Regions from separate parts of the Variovorax sp. J31P179 genome, predicted to be linked through region 1. Evidence: predicted binding sites of a transcription regulator. Region 1 holds the regulator's gene; each other region holds the start of a gene.
The links. Region 1 encodes LexA, which represses DNA repair genes until DNA is damaged. Its sites were predicted from a motif close to ACTGTATNNNNATACAGT; they were not measured.

Region 1 (6,100 bases):
AGCCTGCACCCAGCTCGGGCTGGCCGACGACGCGATCGTCGTCAACGTCCAGGGCGACGAGCCGCTGATCGCGCCCGATCTGATCGATGCGGTGGCCGACACGCTGGCCGCCCACCCCGACGCTGCGATGAGCACCGCGGCGCACGCCATCGACTCGCTCGAGGACTTCGTCAATCCGAACGTGGTCAAGACCGTGCTCGACGCCCGTGGCCATGCGCTCTATTTCAGCCGCGCGCCGATCCCCTGGTGGCGCGACGGCTTCGCGGCCAGCGGCCCGACCTCGCTGCCGAGCGCGCCGGCGCCGTTGCGCCATATCGGCATCTACGGCTACCGGGCCGGCTTCGTGCGCGGCTTTCCCGGCCTGCCGCCGGCGCCGGTCGAAACCACCGAAGCGCTCGAGCAGATGCGGGCCCTCTGGCACGGTCACCGGATCGCGGTCCATGTCAGCGCCCACGCCCCCGGCCCCGGCATCGACACGCCCGAGGATCTGGCCCGGGTCCGCGCCCTCTTCGCCGCCTGACCTCGCCCGTGCGGGGCTCCGAAACGGCCCGAACCCCATGCTATCCTCGAAGCAACTCCGCCTTTTCGTTGCGCCTCGTGCGCGCGACCTGGCGCGACAGAAATCGAAGAACCTTCCGAGGACACCATGAGACTGATTTTGTTGGGCGCCCCCGGGGCAGGAAAAGGCACGCAAGCGGCCTTCATTTGCCAGAAATACGGCATCCCCCAGATCTCCACCGGCGACATGCTGCGCGCCGCCGTCAAGGCCGGCACGCCGCTCGGGCTGCAGGCCCAGGCCGTGATGGCATCCGGCGCGCTGGTCAGCGACGACCTGATCATCAACCTGGTCAAGGAACGGATCGCGCTGCCGGATTGCGCCCAGGGCTTCCTGTTCGACGGCTTCCCGCGCACCATTCCGCAGGCCGAAGCGATGCGCGCGGCCGGCGTCCGGCTCGACTACGTGCTCGAAATCGACGTGCCCTTCAGCGACATCATCGAACGCATGAGCGGACGACGTTCGCACCCTGCCTCGGGACGCATCTACCACCTGAAGTTCAATCCGCCGAAGACCGAAGGCAAGGACGACCTCACCGGCGAAGACCTGATCCAGCGCGAGGACGACAAGGAAGAAACCGTGCGCAAGCGGCTCGAGGTCTACAGCCAGCAGACGCGTCCGCTGGTCGACTACTACTCGAACTGGGCCAAGGCCGAGCCGGCCGCAGCGCCGAAGTACCGCGCGATCAGCGGCGTCGGCAGCGTCGACGACATCACGCAGCGCGCCCTGGCCGCCCTGTCCAGCTGATCAGGCCGGGCTGGAACGCAGCCCGTAGGCCTTGCCGTCGACGAACAGGTACTCGACCCGCATCACGGCATCGCCTTTCTCTTCCTTGGTGCCGAAGCCGATGGCCGAGACCAGGGTCCCGGGCTTGATTTCGCGCACCTGCCAGGCCTCCATGCGCGTGAGCGGCGCCAGTTCGAGCTCCCATTGGCGGTCCTTGCGCCGCGGCAGCGCCGCCTTGGCAAGCAGGCCGGGTCCATCGACCGGCGCGCTCTGCGCCGGCAGCGCACGCTTCGGCAGGTCGGCAGGCAAGCGCAGATCGGCGGGCACCTCGATCATCAGTTCGGCATGCGGGTTCTGCCAGCGCGAACTCACCACCTTCCCTTCCAGGTAGAGCGGGCGGTCCTGGTCGAAACCGCTCCACCCGTGGTGGGCCCAGGCGAAGGGCATGGCGCCCGGCAAGGTGACGGCGGCGAACATGAGGCTGCGACGTTTCATGCGGGAACTCCTTTCGGGCTGCGCGAGGTCATCAATAGGCGATCCAGCGGCCGCAAAACACGACCGCCAGCCAGATCGCAGTGGACGACAACATCTGTACCCGCGCCAGCAGGTCGAGTTTGGCCAGTGAGCGGCGGGCATGGAACCACAGCGCGTTGGCGCCGGCCACCCCTAGCAGGCCCATCTTGACCAGAAACACCGGGTTCGCGAGCAACTCGGCCGGCTGGGTGGCGAACATCAACGATCCGCTGGCGGCCGCCAGCGCGAAGCCGGACAGCGCGAGGGTCAGCGACAGCCTGGCCAACCCCTGCACCGGCAGCACGGCAGCGCGGCCGAGGACGCGGGCCTCGAGGGCCACCAGGTTGCCCAGCAGCAAGGCGATGCCGACGATGTGCACGACCTCCAGGGCCGGGTAGGCCCAGGGGGTCGAGCGCAACGCCTCGAGCACGGGATCAGCCGGCGGAGGCGTCCGCCAGCAGTTCCAGCATGAGTGAGATGCGCGCCTTGACCGGCGTCAGCGCGCCGGCGTCGCGCAGGCGCTGGCCGGGCTTCGGGAGGATCCGCCCCTCGGCGCAGCGCGTCGCACGCAGCACCGAGACGCCCTCGGCCTGGGCCCGCAGCGCCGCCGCCTCCAGCGCCTGGTGCACGGTGCCGTTGCCGGTTGCCGCGAGCACGATCCCCTGCACCGGCTCGGCACCGCCACGGCGGCGCTCCTCGAGCAGCATCTCGACCAGGGAGCCGCGTGCCTCGGCGTGGCTCAGCAGGATCTCGACCCGCGGCCAGGCGGTGGCCGCGGCGATCCGATCGAACGACGAACGCGCGGCCGGGTCCGCCTGCGGCCAGTCCCTGAGTTGCCTGACGGCCCCTTCCTCGACATAGGCCAGCGGCCCGGCATCGCCGGAATCGAAGGCGTCGAGACGGTAGGTGTGGACCTTCTGCACCTCGACGGCGCTGTGAACCGTACCGGCGCACACCACGACCACGCCCCGGGCGTCCGGTGCTGCGGCGACCGCGATCGCATCGCGCAGGTTCTGCGGCCCGTCGGGCGCCAGTGCGCTCGCCGGCCGCATCGCACAGGTCAGGACCACCGGCTTCGAAGGCGCGAGGACGGCCTGCAGGAAGAACGCGGTCTCTTCCAGCGTATCGGTGCCGTGGGTGATGACCAGGCCGGCGACGTCCGGCTCGGCGAGCCAGTGGGCACAGCGCTGTGCCAGGGTGCGCCAGATCGCGAAACTCATGTCCTTGCTGTCCACCTGCGCCACCTGCTCGGCCGCGAGCGCGATGCCCGCCGGCGCGTCGATGCCGTGCAGCAGATCGGCGACGCCGACTTCCCCGGCCGTGTAGCCGATGTTGTCGTTCGCCGCACCGGCGCGGCCCGAGATGGTGCCGCCGGTGCCCAGCACCACGACGCGACGAGCGGATTTCTCGGAGATGTGATCCATGGCTTGCCAACTTCTCGAAACTGGTTAAAAATACAGGTACTGGACGTTTAGCCAGTGCCCCCACAGGAGCCTACATGCAGTTCGCCGTCAAGCTTACAGCCCGCCAGCAGCAGATCCTCGACTTGATCCAGAGTGCCATCGCGCGCACCGGCGCGCCTCCCACGCGGGCCGAGATCGCCGCCGAGCTCGGCTTCAAGTCGGCCAACGCGGCCGAAGAACACCTGCAGGCGCTGGCCCGCAAGGGCGTCATCGAGCTGGTCAGCGGCACTTCCCGCGGCATCCGCCTCAAGGGCGACGCCCTGCGCTCGCTCAACGAATCCCGCAACAACCAGTTCTCGCTGTCGCTGCCCGGCATGGCGCAGCTGGCGCTGCCGCTGATCGGCCGCGTGGCGGCCGGTTCGCCGATCCTGGCCCAGGAGCACGTCGACCAGACCTACTACGTCGAGAACACCCTCTTCCAGCGCCAGCCCGACTACCTGCTCAAGGTGCGCGGCATGTCCATGCGCGATGCCGGCATCATGGACGGCGACCTGCTGGCGGTCCAGTCCACCAAGGAAGCCCGCAACGGGCAGATCGTGGTGGCCCGCCTCGGCGACGAGGTCACGGTCAAGCGCCTCAAGCGCAACAAGCAGGTCATCGAGCTGCACGCCGAGAACCCCGACTACCCCACCATCGTGGTCCAGCCCGGCGAGCCCTTCGAGATCGAGGGCCTGGCGGTCGGCCTGATCCGCAACACGATGCTGATGTAAGCCCGCCTTTTCGTTCACGCACGCGGTCCTGCGTGCGCACCCGGTCCGGCCGCGACAGGTGGCGGGCGTATGGCCAAGAGCCATCACCCTGTCCTGGCCGATGAAAGCAATCCTGCCTGTGTTCAACCTCTGACTTTTCTGGAGTTCACATGGGAATCGCTCTACTCAGCATCGCTGACTTTCTGACGCCGTTGCAATCGCTGGCCGACCGCTGGATGCCCCGGCGCCGCTCGACCCGGGCGATGTCCTCGGGCCTGCGCTACGTCGGGATTCGCCCGAGCTGCCCGCTGCGCCAGGGCACGGCCGGTCCGGCGGCCGCCGCTGGGGCCACGGCACGCCCGCTGCGCGTGGTCCGCATGGTCGACGCACAGCAGCCGGGCCGCGCGGCCGGCCGCATGGTGATCTCCGGACGCATGGCCGATGTCTGCGCCGAGCTCGACCGCCTGGTCGCGCTGGAGGCCGCCCAGGCGCTGCCGCAGGCCGCCCACCTGCACTGATAGCTGCACTGAAGCACCGAAGCGCGACACAAAGTCGCCGCGCTGGCACAGCATGCCGTTCGTGCAAGGCACAATGGCATGCCATGAACATTGTGATCCTCGACGACTATCAGGACGCCGTGCGCAAGCTGAATTGCGCTGCCAAGCTCGACGCCTATGCAGCCAAGGTGTACACGAACACGGTCAAGGGCATCGGCCAGCTGTCGGTCCGGCTCAAGGACGCCGACGTGATCGTGCTGATCCGCGAGCGCACCCAGATCACCCGGCAACTGATCGAGAAGCTGCCCAAGCTCAAGCTGATCTCGCAGACCGGCCGGGCCGGCGGGCACATCGACATCAACGCCTGCACCGAGCAGGGCGTCGCCGTCGCCGAGGGGTCGGGCTCCCCGCTGGCGCCCGCCGAACTCACCTGGGCGCTGATCATGGCCGCGATGCGGCGCCTGCCGCAGTACATCAGCAACCTGAAGCACGGCGCCTGGCAGCAGGCCGGCCTCAAGTCGGCATCGATGCCGCCGAACTTCGGCCTCGGCTCGGTGTTGAAGGGCAAGACCCTGTGCATCTGGGGCTACGGGCGCATTGGCCAGCTGGTGGCGCGCTACGGCCAGGCCTTCGGCATGCAGGTCGTGATCTGGGGGCGTGAGCAGAGTTGCACCAAGGCGCGCTCCGACGGCTTCCAGGTGGCACCCAACCGCGAAGCCTTCTTTGCCGCGGCCGACGTTCTGTCGGTGCACCTGCGGCTCAGCGACGAGACCCGCGGCCTGGTGACGCTCGAAGACCTGTCGCGCATGAAGCCGACCGCGCTGTTCGTCAATACCTCGCGTGCCGAGCTGGTCGAGCAGGATGCCTTGCTGGCCGCCCTCAACCGCGGGCGCCCCGGGCTGGCGGCCATCGACGTCTTCGAGAGCGAGCCGCCGCTGCAGGGCCACGCGCTGCTGCGGCTCGAGAACTGCATCTGCACGCCGCACATCGGCTACGTCGAGCAAGACAGCTACGAGATGTACTTCGGCCAGGCCTTCGACAACGTCGTGAGCTTCATCAAGGGCAACCCGACCAACATCGTCAATCCCGGCGCGCTGCAGGTCCGTCGTTGAGCCGGCCTGCTCTGCCGGCCACCTTGTGGGCCTTGCTGGCAGGCAATTTCGTGATCGGCACCGGGGTGATGGTGGTGCCGGGCACGCTCAACGAGCTGAGCCAGTCGCTCCAGGTCGGCGCGGCCACCGCCGGCCAGCTGATCACCGCCGGCGCGATCGTCATGTGCCTCGGTGCGCCGCTGCTGGCCGCGCTGGTCGCCGGCTGGGATCGCCGCCGGCTGCTGGCCTTCACCATGCTCTGGTATGCCGCCGGCCACCTGCTGGCGACGCAGATGCCGAATTTCGGCAGCCTGCTGCTGGTGCGCATGCTGACCGTCGTCGCGCCGGCGGTTTTCACCGCGCAGGCCGCGGCCTGCGCCGGGCTGCTGGTGCCGGCCGAGCAGCGCGGCCGCGCCGTCACCTTCGTCTTCCTCGGCTGGTCGATGGCCTCGGTGCTGGGCCTGCCGATCGGTGCGCTGGTCGGCGGGCACTTCGGCTGGCGGGCGGCCTTCGGCGTGATCGCCGGACTGTCGGTGGTGAGCGCGGCCTGGATCTGGCGCCAGTT
Region 2 (6,100 bases), on a different contig from region 1:
TGGGGCGGCAAGGCCAAGATCGATGACCTGATTTTCGCCATCACGCCCGATGCCTCGGTGCGCTGGGCCAAGCTGCAGAAGGGCGAATGCCACGTCATGCCCTACCCGAACCCGGCCGACCTCGACGCGATCCGCAAGGACTCGAACGTGCAGGTGCTCGAGCAGGCCGGCCTCAATGTCGGCTACCTGGCCTACAACACGCAGAAGAAGCCCTTCGACGACGTGCGGGTGCGCAAGGCCATCAACATGGCGATCAACAAGAAAGCCATCATCGATGGCGTCTACCTGACCACCGGCGTCGCCGCCAAGAACCCGATCCCGCCGACCATGTGGTCCTACAACGACGCCATCAAGGACGACCCCTACGATCCCGAAGCGGCCAAGAAGCTGCTGGCGCAGGCCGGCTACCCGGACGGCTTCACGACCGACCTGTGGGCGATGCCGGTGCAGCGGCCCTACAACCCGAACGCCAAACGGATCGCCGAGCTGATGCAGGCCGACCTGGCCAAGGTCGGCGTCAAGGCCGAGATCAAGAGCTTCGAATGGGGCGAATACCGCAAGCGCATGCAGGCCGGCGAGCACCAGATGGGCATGCTGGGCTGGACCGGCGACAACGGCGATCCGGACAACTTCATGTATACGCTCCTGGGCTGCGCTTCGGCGCAGTCGAACGGCAGCAACGTCGCCAAGTTCTGCTACCAGCCCTACGAGGAACTGGTCGTCAAGGCCAAGAACGTGCCCAAGCAGGCCGAGCGCGACGCGCTCTACAAGAAGGCGCAGGTGGTCTTCAAGGAGCAGGCGCCCTGGTTCACGATCGCGCACGCGGTGCAGTTGAAGCCGGTGCGCAAGGAGGTCGTGGACTTCAAGCTGAGCCCCTTCGGGCGCCACACCTTCTACGGGGTCGACATCAAGCAATGACGATCGCCATCGTCGCCGCGATGCACGAGGAACTGGCTGCGCTGCTGGCGCAGATGCCGGACGAGCAGCGCGTGCGCGTGGCGGGGCGCGACTTCTGGGTCGGCCATCTGCAGGGGCAGCCGGTGGTGGCGGTGCTGTCGCGCATCGGCAAGGTCGCGGCGGCGCTCACGGCCACCGTGCTGCTCGAGCGCTTCCAGGCGCAGGCGATCGTCTTCACCGGCGTCGCCGGCGGGCTGGCGCCGGGTGTCCGGGTCGGCGACGTGGTGGTCGCGACCCGGCTGCTGCAGCACGACCTCGACGCCTCGCCGATCTTCCCGAAGTACGAGGTGCCGCTCACCGGCCATGCGCGCTTCGCGGCCGACACCGCGATCAGCGACGCGCTGGCCGCGGTGGCCGCCGGCGTGCTGGCCGACACGGTGGGCCTGCTGGGGCAGCAGGTGGTCGAGGATTTCGGGCTGGCCGCGCCCGCGGTGCACCGCGGCCTGCTGGTGAGCGGCGACCGCTTCGTGTCGTCCGCCGCCGAAAGCAGCGCGCTGCGCAACGACCTGCCGGACGCGCTGGCGGTCGAGATGGAAGGCGCAGCGGTGGCCCAGGTGTGCCACGACTTCGGAGTGCCCTTCGCCGCGGTGCGCACCATTTCCGACCGCGCCGACGACGAGGCGCACGGCGACTTCACGCGCTTCGTCTCGGTGGTCGCGAGCCGCTACAGCCTGGCGCTGATCGATGGGTGGCTGGCGACCCTGCCGCCGGCCGCCGAGCAGGGCGAGGCTACTTGAGCCACCCCCGCCGGCGGAAGTACCACATCGGCCCCAGCGCGCTGATGATCATCAGCACGATCGCATACGCGTAGCCGTAGCTCCAGTCGACTTCGGGCATGAACTTGAAGTTCATGCCGTAGACGCTGGCGATCAATGTCGGCGGCAGCAGCGCGACGCTGGCCACCGAGAAGATCTTGATGGTCTTGTTCTGGTTGATGTTGATGAAACCGACGGTCGCATCCATCAGGAAGTTGATCTTGTCGAACAGGAAGGCCGTGTGGTTGTCGAGCGATTCGATGTCGCGAAGAATCTGCCGCGCCTCCTCGAACTGCTCGGCGTTGAGCATCCGGCTGCGCATCATGAAGCTCACGGCGCGGCGGGTGTCCATCACGTTGCGGCGGATGCGCCCGTTCAAGTCTTCCTGGCGCGCGATCAGGCCCAGCACCTCGCCGGCCAGCTCGTCGCTGACGTTGCCCGACAGCACCTTCCGGCCGGCGATCTCGAGCTCGTCGTAGATGTTCTCGAGCGTGTCGGCCGAGTACTCGGCGTCGGCGTCGAACAGCTTCAGCAGCACTTCCTTGGCATCCTCGATCAGCCCCGGGGCACGCCGCGCGCGCATGCGCAGCAGCCGGAACACCGGCACGTCCTCGTCGTGGATCGAGAACAGCACGCCGCGGCTGCGCAGCTCGGTGTTGTGCTGGTTCAGGATGAAGGCGACGCGCACCGAGCGCGGGTTCTCGTCGTCGGCGATCAGGAAGTCGCTGCGGATGTGGAGCTCGCCGTTGTCTTCCTCGTAGAAGCGGGCCGACTCCTCGATGTCCTCGTCCATCGCGTCTTCGGGGATCGACAGGCCGTAGTACTGCTTGATCCAGCGCTTCTCCTCGACCGTCGGCGATTCGAGGTCGACCCAGATCGGCTGGAACTTGGACAGCTCTTCCAGGGCCTCGATCTCTTCCTGGACGAGGCGGCCGTTGGCAAGCGTGAAGATGTTGAGCATGGCTCACTCCCTTGAAATGTCTGGCGTTGGGGCGAGGGGCGGGGCGCTTTCAACTCCCTCGCCAACGGCGCGTCAGAGGGGAAGTGAAAGCTGCCGAGACGGATCGATTTCCATGCGCGAGTCTCCGGTTGCAGCGAGGCGCGATTATGTCATCCGGTCCCCGGCGCCGCCGCTGTCCGACTGGACGGACATACAGTACAGTTGCGTCGATGCAGCGCCTTGCCACCCCTCTTCCCACCGCGGCCGGAAGCCAGGCCGAGCGGCTGGCTGAAGCGCTCGCGACCCTCAACGAGGCCCAGCGCGCCGCGGTCCTGCACGGCGTCGACGCCGCCCTGGACCCGGGGCAGCAGGACCCGCGCCCGCTGCTGGTGATCGCCGGCGCCGGCTCGGGCAAGACCAGCACGCTGGCGCACCGCGTGGCGCACCTGATCGCCGGCGGCGCCGACCCGCAGCGCCTCCTGCTGCTGACCTTCTCCCGCCGCGCGGCGCAGGAGATGGAGCGCCGCGCCGGCCAGGTGCTGCAGCGCGTGCTGGGCCTGGCCTCGCAGACGCCGCCGGCACTGCCCTGGGCCGGCACCTTCCACGGCATCGGCGCCCGGCTGCTGCGCGCGTACGCGGCGCAGATCGGCCTGAGCGAGAACTTCACCATCCATGACCGCGGCGACGCCGAGGACCTCATGGGATTGGTGCGCCACGACCTCGGCCTGTCGTCCAGCACGCGGCGCTTTCCGCAGAAGGGCACCTGCCTGTCGATCTATTCGCGCACGGTCAACACCTGCGCGCCACTGGCCGAGGTGCTGAAAGAGGCCTTCCCCTGGTGCGCCGAATGGGAGGCCGAGCTCAAGCGGCTGTTCGGCGCCTACGTCGAGGCCAAGCAGCAGCAACAGGTGCTCGACTACGACGACCTGCTCCTCTACTGGTCGGCGATGGTCGCCGAGCCCGCGCTGGCCGAGCAGGTGGGGGGCCGATTCGACCACGTGCTGGTCGACGAATACCAGGACACCAACCTGCTTCAGGCCGCCATCCTGCGTGCCATGAAGCCCGATGGCCGCGGCCTGACCGTGGTCGGGGACGACGCCCAGTCGATCTATTCGTTCCGTGGCGCCACGGTCCGCAACATCCTCGACTTCCCGCATCAATTCGGCCAGCCGGCGCGGATCGTCACGCTGGAGCGCAACTACCGGTCGACCCAGCCGATCCTCGACGTCTCCAATGCGCTCATCGCCGGCGCCGCCGAACGGCACGCCAAGACCCTGTGGACCGACAAGCCCTCGGCCGGCAGGCCGCAGCTGGTGCTGGTGCCCGACGAAGCGCAGCAGGCCTGCTGGGTCGCCGACCGGGTGCTGGCCCACCGCGAGGGCGGCCTGGCGCTGAAGTCGCAGGCGGTGCTGTTCCGCACCTCCAGCCACAGCGCCGCGCTCGAGCTGGAACTGGCGCGGCGCAACATCCCCTACGTGAAATACGGGGGGCTCAAGTTCCTGGAGGCGGCCCACGTCAAGGACCTGCTCGCGGTGCTGCGTTTCGCCCAGAATCCGCGCGGCCGGATGGCCGGCTTCCGGGTCACCCAGATGATCCCGGGGATCGGCCCGGTCAGCTCGGCGCGGCTGCTCGATGCCATGGACCGGGCGGGCGATCCGGGCGCCGCAGTGCAGGACTTCGTGCCGCCGGCCGCGGCGCAGGTCGAATGGACCCGTTTCGCGGTCACCTACGCCGCGCTGCGCGCCCCGGGGCTGTCCTGGCCGGCCGACATGGAACTGGCGCTCGACTGGTACCTCCCGCACCTGGAGCGGCTTCACGACGATGCCGCCGTGCGGCGCGGCGACGTCGAGCAGCTGGCCCGGCTGGCCGCCGGCTACGGCTCGCGCGAGCGCTTCCTGACCGAGCTCACGCTCGACCCGCCCGAGGCCACCAGCGACCGCCCCGGCCCGCCGCTGCTCGACGAGGACTACCTGATCCTGTCGACCATCCACTCCGCCAAGGGCCAGGAGTGGAAGTCGGTCCACGTGCTCAACGTGGTCGACGGCTGCATCCCGGCCGACGTGGCGCAGGGCGCCCGCGAGCTCGAAGAAGAGCGCCGGCTGCTGTACGTCGCCATGACCCGTGCCCGCGACCACCTGCACCTGCTGGTGCCGCAGCGCTTCTACGTGACGCAGCAGGCGGCGCGCGGCGACCGCCACCTGTACGCGGGCCGCACCCGCTTCATTCCCGCCGCCGATGCCCAGCGCTTCGAGCAGCAGACCTGGCCGCCGCCGCCCGAGCGCGCGCCCCACGTGCCGCCGCCGGCCGCCACGATCGACCTGCTGAGCCGGATGCGCGCCGCCTGGCGCTGAACGCGTGTCCGGCGGCGGCTTCCTGTCCCTTCGGACTGCGGGGTCGAAAGCCCCTTCGCCGGAGCCTGGGTTTGTTTCCAGTGGCGCCGGTCGGCCGCGCCGCCCGGCGCTTGTTGGCTATCAAATCGATAGCGTGTGACAAACTGCATTTGATCTGGCGCAGACCCCTGGCACGAAGGGATTGCAATTCGATGACAGCATGGGCATAGTGACCCGAAGCCTCTCTCTCCCTCCCCCTCTTTCCCTTCTTTCCCCTCTCTCTCCCTCCCCTCATTCCCCTCTCGTTTCCCCGGCCACGCCTCTACTTCCAGGGGCGCGGCTATTTCCCCAACCGTCAATTCCAGGAGGTCATTCATGAATTTGACGATCAGCGGTCATCACCTCGACGTCACACCTGCTTTGCGCAACTACGTTACGAGCAAGCTGGACCGGATCACCCGGCATTTCGACCAGGTGGTCGATGTGAAGGTGATCCTCACGGTGGAAAAGCAGAAGGAAAAGGAACGCCGGCAACGGGCCGAATGCAATATCCACGTCAAGGGCAACGACATGTTCGCGGAATCGAGCCACGCTGATCTCTATGCCGCCGTCGACGAACTGGTCGACAAGCTCGACCGCCAGGTCGTGCGCCACAAGGACCGCCTGCAGGATCACCACCACGCCGCCCCCAAGCGCGTGATGTAGTTCCGCTGTTCGGGCAAATACTCTTGCGGGCCGCCATCAGGCGGCCCTTTGCTTTTTTCAGGGTGGGTGCATAATCGCCCCCGCCCCAACATGAACCGACTCGCGTCCATCCTGCCGCCCGCTCAAGTGCTCGTGAGCGTCGACGCCACTAGCAAGAAGCGTGCTTTCGAAGAAGCAGGGCTTTTGTTCGAGAACCTGCACGGTCTCGGGCGTGCCCTGATCACCGACAGCCTGTTTGCGCGCGAGCGCCTGGGCTCGACCGGTCTCGGCCACGGCGTGGCGATCCCCCACGGCCGCATCAAGGGCCTCAAGTCGCCGATGGCCGCTGTGTTCCAGCTCGCCAACGCGATCGGCTTCGACGCCCCGGACGAACAACCGGTCGTGCTGCTGATCTTCCTTCTGGTGCCGGAAGC
Region 3 (6,100 bases), on a different contig from region 1:
GGCGGGCGCGCTCGGTCGCATCCTGGGGCGGGACGCCGAAGCGGCGCTTCCAGACCTCGAGCGCACGGTCGAACTCACTGCCCTGCAGCCCCGCCACCGCTTCGGCCACCGCCTCGGGCGCGATGCCCTTGTGCAGCAGCTCTTGGCGGACGCGGGCAGCGCCCAGCCGGGCCGCCCGCTGGTGCAGCACCGACTGCACCACCCTCGCCTCGCTGATGAAATCCTTGGCCGCCAGCTCGTCGAGGGCCTGGGCCAGGGTGCCGGGCTCTTCCTCGTATTTCTTGAGCTTGCGCTCGAGCTCGGCGCGCGAATGCTCGCGCTGGCTCAAGAGGCGCAGGGCGCGCCCCTTGAGCGATGGCGCACTGAAGGCCATGCGGGTGATTACTTCTTGTCGGCCTTGTCGGCCTTGTCGGCCTTCTCCGCCTTTTCGGGCTTGTCGGCGTCGGCACCGGCGCTCTCGACCGCCGCGGCCAGCAGCGGAATGCCCAGCGACTCGCGCACCTTGTTCTCGATCTCGCGCGACAGCTCGGGGTTCTCGCGCAGGAACTCGCGCGCGTTGTCGCGGCCCTGGCCGATCTTCTCGCCGTTGTAGGCGTACCAGGCGCCCGACTTGTCGACGATCTTGGCGTTGACGCCCATGTCGATGATCTCGCCCTCGCGGCTGATGCCCTCGCCGAACAGGATGTCGAACTCGGCCGTCTTGAAGGGCGGCGACACCTTGTTCTTGACCACCTTGACCTTGGTCTCGTTGCCGATGGCTTCGTCGCCCTTCTTGATGGTGCCGATGCGGCGGATGTCCAGCCGCACCGAGGCGTAGAACTTCAGCGCGTTGCCGCCGGTGGTGGTTTCGGGCGAGCCGAACATGACGCCGATCTTCATGCGGATCTGGTTGATGAAGATGACCATGCAGTTGGTCTTCTTGATGGTGGCGGTGAGCTTGCGCAGCGCCTGGCTCATGAGGCGGGCCTGCAGGCCGGGCAGCGAGTCGCCCATCTCGCCTTCGATTTCGGCCTTGGGCGTGAGCGCGGCGACCGAGTCGACCACGATCAGGTCGACCGCGCCGGAACGCACCAGCGAGTCGACGATCTCGAGCGCCTGCTCGCCGGTGTCGGGCTGGCTGATCAGCAGGTCGGACAGGTTGACGCCGAGCTTCTGGGCGTATTGCACGTCGAGCGCATGCTCGGCATCGACGAAGGCGCAGGTGCCGGCCTGGCGCTGCATCTCGGCGATGACCTGCAGGGTGAGCGTGGTCTTGCCGGAGGATTCAGGGCCGTAGATCTCGATGACACGGCCGCGCGGAAGGCCGCCGACGCCGAGTGCGATGTCCAGGCCCAGCGAGCCGGTGGAAACCACCTGGATGTCTTCCAGGGCCTCGCCCTCGCCCAGCCGCATGATCGTGCCCTTGCCGAACTGCTTTTCGATCTGGGCCAGGGCGGCCTGCAGGGCCTTGGCCTTTTCGCTGTTGGGGACCGAGATGCTGGTGCCTTTGACGAGTGCGTCCATGTGGAAAACTCCTTGAATATCAATGGGTTGTAGAGGCCGCATCGATCTGCTTTTAATCACAGGCTGGATGCTTGAACAGTAGTGTAGCGAGGGATATGGTTCCGGCGATCCATTTTTTGGTCAGTTTGCCTTACCATTTGAAGCCATGGACAAACCCTCCGACGACGCCTGGCGCCAGACTCACCTGGGCCGCCTGCTGGGCCACGCGATGCGGCGCTTCGACGAGCGGGTGCTGAGCCTGATGGCGCACGACGCCGAGGTGCCGCTGGCGCTGTCGAACCTGGCGGCCCGGGCCCAGGTGAGCGCCGCCCACATCCACATCACGCGCCACCTGGCGCGCGAGGGCTCGAGGCTGACCGATCTGGCCGAGCGAGCCGGCATGACCAAGCAGGCGATGGCCACGCTGGTCGACCAGTGCGAGGCCTGGGGCCTGGTCCAGCGCGGGCCCGATCCGCTCGACGCGCGGGCGCGGCGGGTGCTGTTCACGACCGACGGGCTGGCCTGGCTCGAGGCCTTCCGCCGTGCCGTCGCACAGGCCGAGGACGAATTCCGCGCCAGCGTCGGCAGCGAGATCGCCACCGTGGTAACCATCGGTCTCGAAGCCTATGCGGCGGCCTAGAATTCCAAGTTGTCTGGAGGCACGGCACCATGCGGATACTCATTGCAGAAGATGACCAGGTGCTGGCCGATGCCCTGCTGCGCAGCCTGCGCACCTCGGGCTCGGCAGTCGACCACGTGGCGACCGGCACGCAGGCCGATGCCGCGCTGATGACCAACAGCGAATTCGACCTGCTGATCCTCGACCTCGGCCTGCCCAACCTGCACGGCCTCGAGATTCTCAAGCGGCTGCGTGCGCGCGGCTCGCAATTGCCGGTGCTGGTGCTGACCGCGGCCGACAGCGTCGAGGAACGCGTCAAGGGCCTGGACTACGGCGCCGACGACTACATGGCCAAGCCCTTCTCGCTGCAGGAACTCGAAGCCCGCGTGCGCGCCCTCACCCGGCGCGGCATGGGCGGCACCAGCAACGCGATCAAGCATGGCCCGCTGGTCTACGACCAGGCGGGCCGGGTGGCGACCATCGACGGCAAGATGATCGAGCTGTCGGCGCGCGAACTCGGCCTGCTCGAGGTGCTGCTGCAGCGCGCCGGCAGGCTGGTCAGCAAGGACCAATTGGTCGAGCGCCTGTGCGAATGGGGCGAGGAGGTCAGCCTCAACGCCATCGAGGTCTACATCCACCGCCTGCGCAAGAAGATCGAGAAGGGGCCGGTGCGCATCGCCACCGTGCGCGGGCTCGGCTACTGCCTCGAGAAGATCCCCTCCTGATCCCCGGCGCGCCGCACCCGCTTGGTCAAACTCTTCCAGCGCGCCCAGCGCTCCCTGTTCGGCGAGATCCTCGACTGGATGCTCACGCCGCTGCTGCTGCTGGTGCCGGTCAGCATCGGCGTGACCTGGCTGGTGGCGCAGGGCATCGCCAATGCGCCCTTCGACCGGGCGCTGGAGTCCAACATCCAGACCCTGGCCCGGCTGGTCGACACCGACAACGGGCAGATCAAGTTCGTGTTGCCGCAGCCGGCGCGCGAGATCCTCGGCAGCGACGAGATCGACCGGGTCTACTACCAGCTGCTCGACGTCCACGGCACGCTGCTGAGCGGCGAGCGCGAAGTGCCGTTCCCCGGCACCGACGATCCGCCGGTGCCCGGCGTGGTCTACCTGCGCGACGGCCAGATGCACGGGCAGAAGGTGCGGATCGCCTCGCTCTGGGTGGCGGGCCAGCCGCCGGATGTGCCGCTGGCGCTGCTCCAGGTGGCCGAGACGCGCGAGAAGCAGTCGGTGCTGGCGACCGAGATCATCAAGGGCGTGCTGTTGCCGCAGTTCGCGATCCTGCCGCTGGCCGTGCTCTTGATCTGGCTGGCGCTGGTGCGCGGCATCAAGCCGCTGTCGGTGGTCGAGGCGCGGATCCGCGAGCGCAAGCCCGGCGACCTCAGCCCGCTGGACGAATCCTCGGTGCCGCTGGAAGTCGTGCCGCTGGTGCTGTCGGTCAACGAGCTGCTGAACAAGCTCAACGACTCGATCGGGACGCAGAAGCGCTTTCTCGCCGATGCCGCGCACCAGCTGAAGACGCCGCTGGCCGGCCTCCGGATGCAGGCCGACCTGGCCCAGCGCGAGGGCGCCAACGCCGACGAACTCAAGCAGTCGCTCAAGCAGATCGGGCGCGCCAGCGTGCGCGCCACGCACACCGTCAACCAGCTGCTGTCGCTGGCCCGGGCGGAGGGCAGCGGCGCCAACATCGGGCGCCAGCCCTGCGACTTGGCCCGGCTCACGATCGAGGTGGTGCGCGAGGCCGTGCCGCGGGCGATCGACAAGCGCATCGACCTCGGCTACGAGGGCGCCGAGACGGGTTCGCCGGGCGTGGTGTTCGAGGGCAACCCGACGCTGCTGAAGGAACTGGTGCGCAACCTGGTCGACAACGCGCTCAACTACACGCCGTCGACGCCCGATCGGCCCGGCGTCGTGACGGCGCGGGTGCTGGCCGACCCCTTCGGCCAGGTCCTGGTGCTGCAGGTGGAAGACAACGGGCCCGGCATCGCGGCGCACGAGCGCGAGCTGGTGTTCCAGCCCTTCTACCGGGTGCTCGGCAACGAGGCCGACGGCTCGGGCCTGGGCCTGCCGATCGTGCTGGAGATCGCCCGCCAGCACAGCGCCACCGTCCGGCTCGAGGATGCCCATCCGGGCCAGCGGCCGCCCGGCACGCTGGTCAGCCTGCGCATCGACACCCGCGACGGCGGCCGGCGCCCGCACGGGCCGGACCCGCACGCCTGACGAACGCGGCCTGGGTCTCGGTCAGGCGGCGACCGGCGCGGCGGGGTTTCCGCTCCAGCGCGAAAACGGCGGGATGCTCTCGCCCTTCATCACCAGCGTGAGCGGACCGAGCTGGGCGCCGTCGTGCACCGTCGCACCGTAGAGCACGATGCTGCGCGGGCCGATGTTGACCCGGGCGCCGATGTCCACGTGATGAATCTTCATCACGCGGTCCTCGAACAGGTGGGTCTGCGGGCAGCACTGGGCATTGAGTTCGCTGTGGTCGCCGATGCGCACGCAGTCGAACTCGGTGAGGTCGGTGGTGTCCAGGTAGACCCCGCGGCCGATCTTCGCGCCCAGCAGGTTGAACGCCAGCGGCAGCCAGGGCGTGCCGCGCAGGTAGTGCATGAAGTTGGGCACGGCGATGCCCTCGTAGAGGTTGGTCGCGGCCTCGGAGAGCCAGACGAAGGGCGTCCACATCGGCACCGCGAGCGGGCGGTAGCGGCGCAGGAAGAGCCACTTGAACAGGACCACGAAGACGAAGGTCGCGAGGCCGAAGACCAGGCCATCGACGGTCAGGTAGGCGACGACGGCGCCCCAATGGCCCGCGGCCGCCGAGGGCATCACGGCCAGCACGATGGTGTAGCCCGCGGCGATCACGATGGCGTGCGGCGCAACGATGCGGAAGGCCTCGACCAGGCCGCGTCCGAGCCTGCGGATGGGCGAGGGGTTGAAGGTCAGTTCTTCCGGATGGCCGGTGACGACCTCGCGCGCCGGCAGGCGCAGCGCCGGCGAGCCGACCCAGGTGTCGCCGCTCTGGACCGCGGCCGGATCGGGGGCGCGGCCGAGCACGCCGATCAGCACGTTCTCGGGCAGGGTGGTGCCATCCGGGATGTAGGCCCCGTTGCCGACGAAGCTGCGGCGCGAAATGACCGTCGGGCGCATCGACATCCAGCCGCCGTCGATCTCCTCGTCGCCCAGCAGCACCGCATCGGCGATGAAGCTGCCCTCGCCGAGGGTGAGCATGTCGGGCACGACGCCCAGCGCGGTCGAGATCTCGGCATTGCGTCCGACCTTGGCGCCGAGCAGCCGGTACCAGGCGGGCGCGAACATCGTCGCGTAGACGCCGTGCAGCACCGCCAGGCTCGACTCCTGGATCTGGTTGACCAGCCATTTGCCGCAGTAGACGTTGCTGTGCACCGGCCAGCTGCCGCTCTTCAGGCGCGGCAGCACGCTCCAGCGGATGCCGGCCGAGACCAGCGCGGTGAGCACGATCATCACCGCCGCCGCCGGCAGCGCCAGCACGAAGTACTTCAGCAGCTGCATCACGACCCCGTTGGTCTCCAGCCAGGGGAAGCGGTCGAAGTCGTCCAGCACGTCGATCAGCATGAAGGTCGGGAACAGGGGCAGGAAGAACAGCGCCGCCACCAGCAGGGCGCCGGTGAAGAAGAACAGCCCTTCGCCGATGCGCCGGCGCCGGCTGACGGCGGGGCGCGGGCGCAGCGAAGCCGGGTCGAAGGCACCCGCATCGCGCGCCGGCGAACCGCTCCAGATGCGCCCGGCCGGCAACGCCTGGCCCTCGGCCAGCGCGGACTGGGCGTCGAGATGGCCCCAGTCCCCGATCCGGGTATGGCCTTCCAGCACCGCGTAGGAGCCGACGTGGGCCTGCGCGCCGATGGCGATCGGCCCGAGGCGCAGCTCGCCGCACAGCACGCGCGCGTTCTCGAAGTTGACCGCGTTGCCGATGCTGGCACCGTCGCCGACCGAGAACAGGTCGGGCGCGCGAAGCTTGACTGAC

Region 2: QTI17_RS12795 (ATP-dependent helicase) is a predicted target of LexA. The motif match lies at 2,853-2,870, and genes of this name have one in related genera.
Region 3: recA (recombinase RecA) is a predicted target of LexA. The motif match lies at 1,566-1,583, and genes of this name have one in related genera.

The regions. Positions count from the first base shown of each region.
Region 1 covers NZ_JASZYL010000002.1:354,563-360,662, reverse strand. The annotation lists gene kdsB (3-deoxy-manno-octulosonate cytidylyltransferase) at 1-520, shown strand, start outside; gene adk (adenylate kinase) at 647-1,303, shown strand; gene QTI17_RS06055 (DUF6152 family protein) at 1,304-1,777, opposite strand; gene QTI17_RS06050 (hypothetical protein) at 1,809-2,225, opposite strand; gene QTI17_RS06045 (asparaginase) at 2,230-3,219, opposite strand; gene lexA (transcriptional repressor LexA) at 3,294-3,968, shown strand; gene QTI17_RS06035 (hypothetical protein) at 4,118-4,465, shown strand; gene QTI17_RS06030 (D-2-hydroxyacid dehydrogenase family protein) at 4,549-5,556, shown strand; gene QTI17_RS06025 (MFS transporter) at 5,553-6,100, shown strand, end outside.
Region 2 covers NZ_JASZYL010000004.1:366,591-372,690, forward strand. The annotation lists gene QTI17_RS12780 (ABC transporter substrate-binding protein) at 1-918, shown strand, start outside; gene QTI17_RS12785 (5'-methylthioadenosine/adenosylhomocysteine nucleosidase) at 915-1,694, shown strand; gene corA (magnesium/cobalt transporter CorA) at 1,687-2,673, opposite strand; gene QTI17_RS12795 (ATP-dependent helicase) at 2,883-5,003, shown strand; gene hpf (ribosome hibernation-promoting factor, HPF/YfiA family) at 5,358-5,687, shown strand; gene QTI17_RS12805 (PTS sugar transporter subunit IIA) at 5,778-6,100, shown strand, end outside.
Region 3 covers NZ_JASZYL010000004.1:184,900-190,999, reverse strand. The annotation lists gene recX (recombination regulator RecX) at 1-373, opposite strand, end outside; gene recA (recombinase RecA) at 382-1,503, opposite strand; gene QTI17_RS11950 (MarR family winged helix-turn-helix transcriptional regulator) at 1,649-2,122, shown strand; gene QTI17_RS11945 (response regulator) at 2,152-2,826, shown strand; gene QTI17_RS11940 (sensor histidine kinase) at 2,905-4,323, shown strand; gene QTI17_RS11935 (Pls/PosA family non-ribosomal peptide synthetase) at 4,345-6,100, opposite strand, start outside.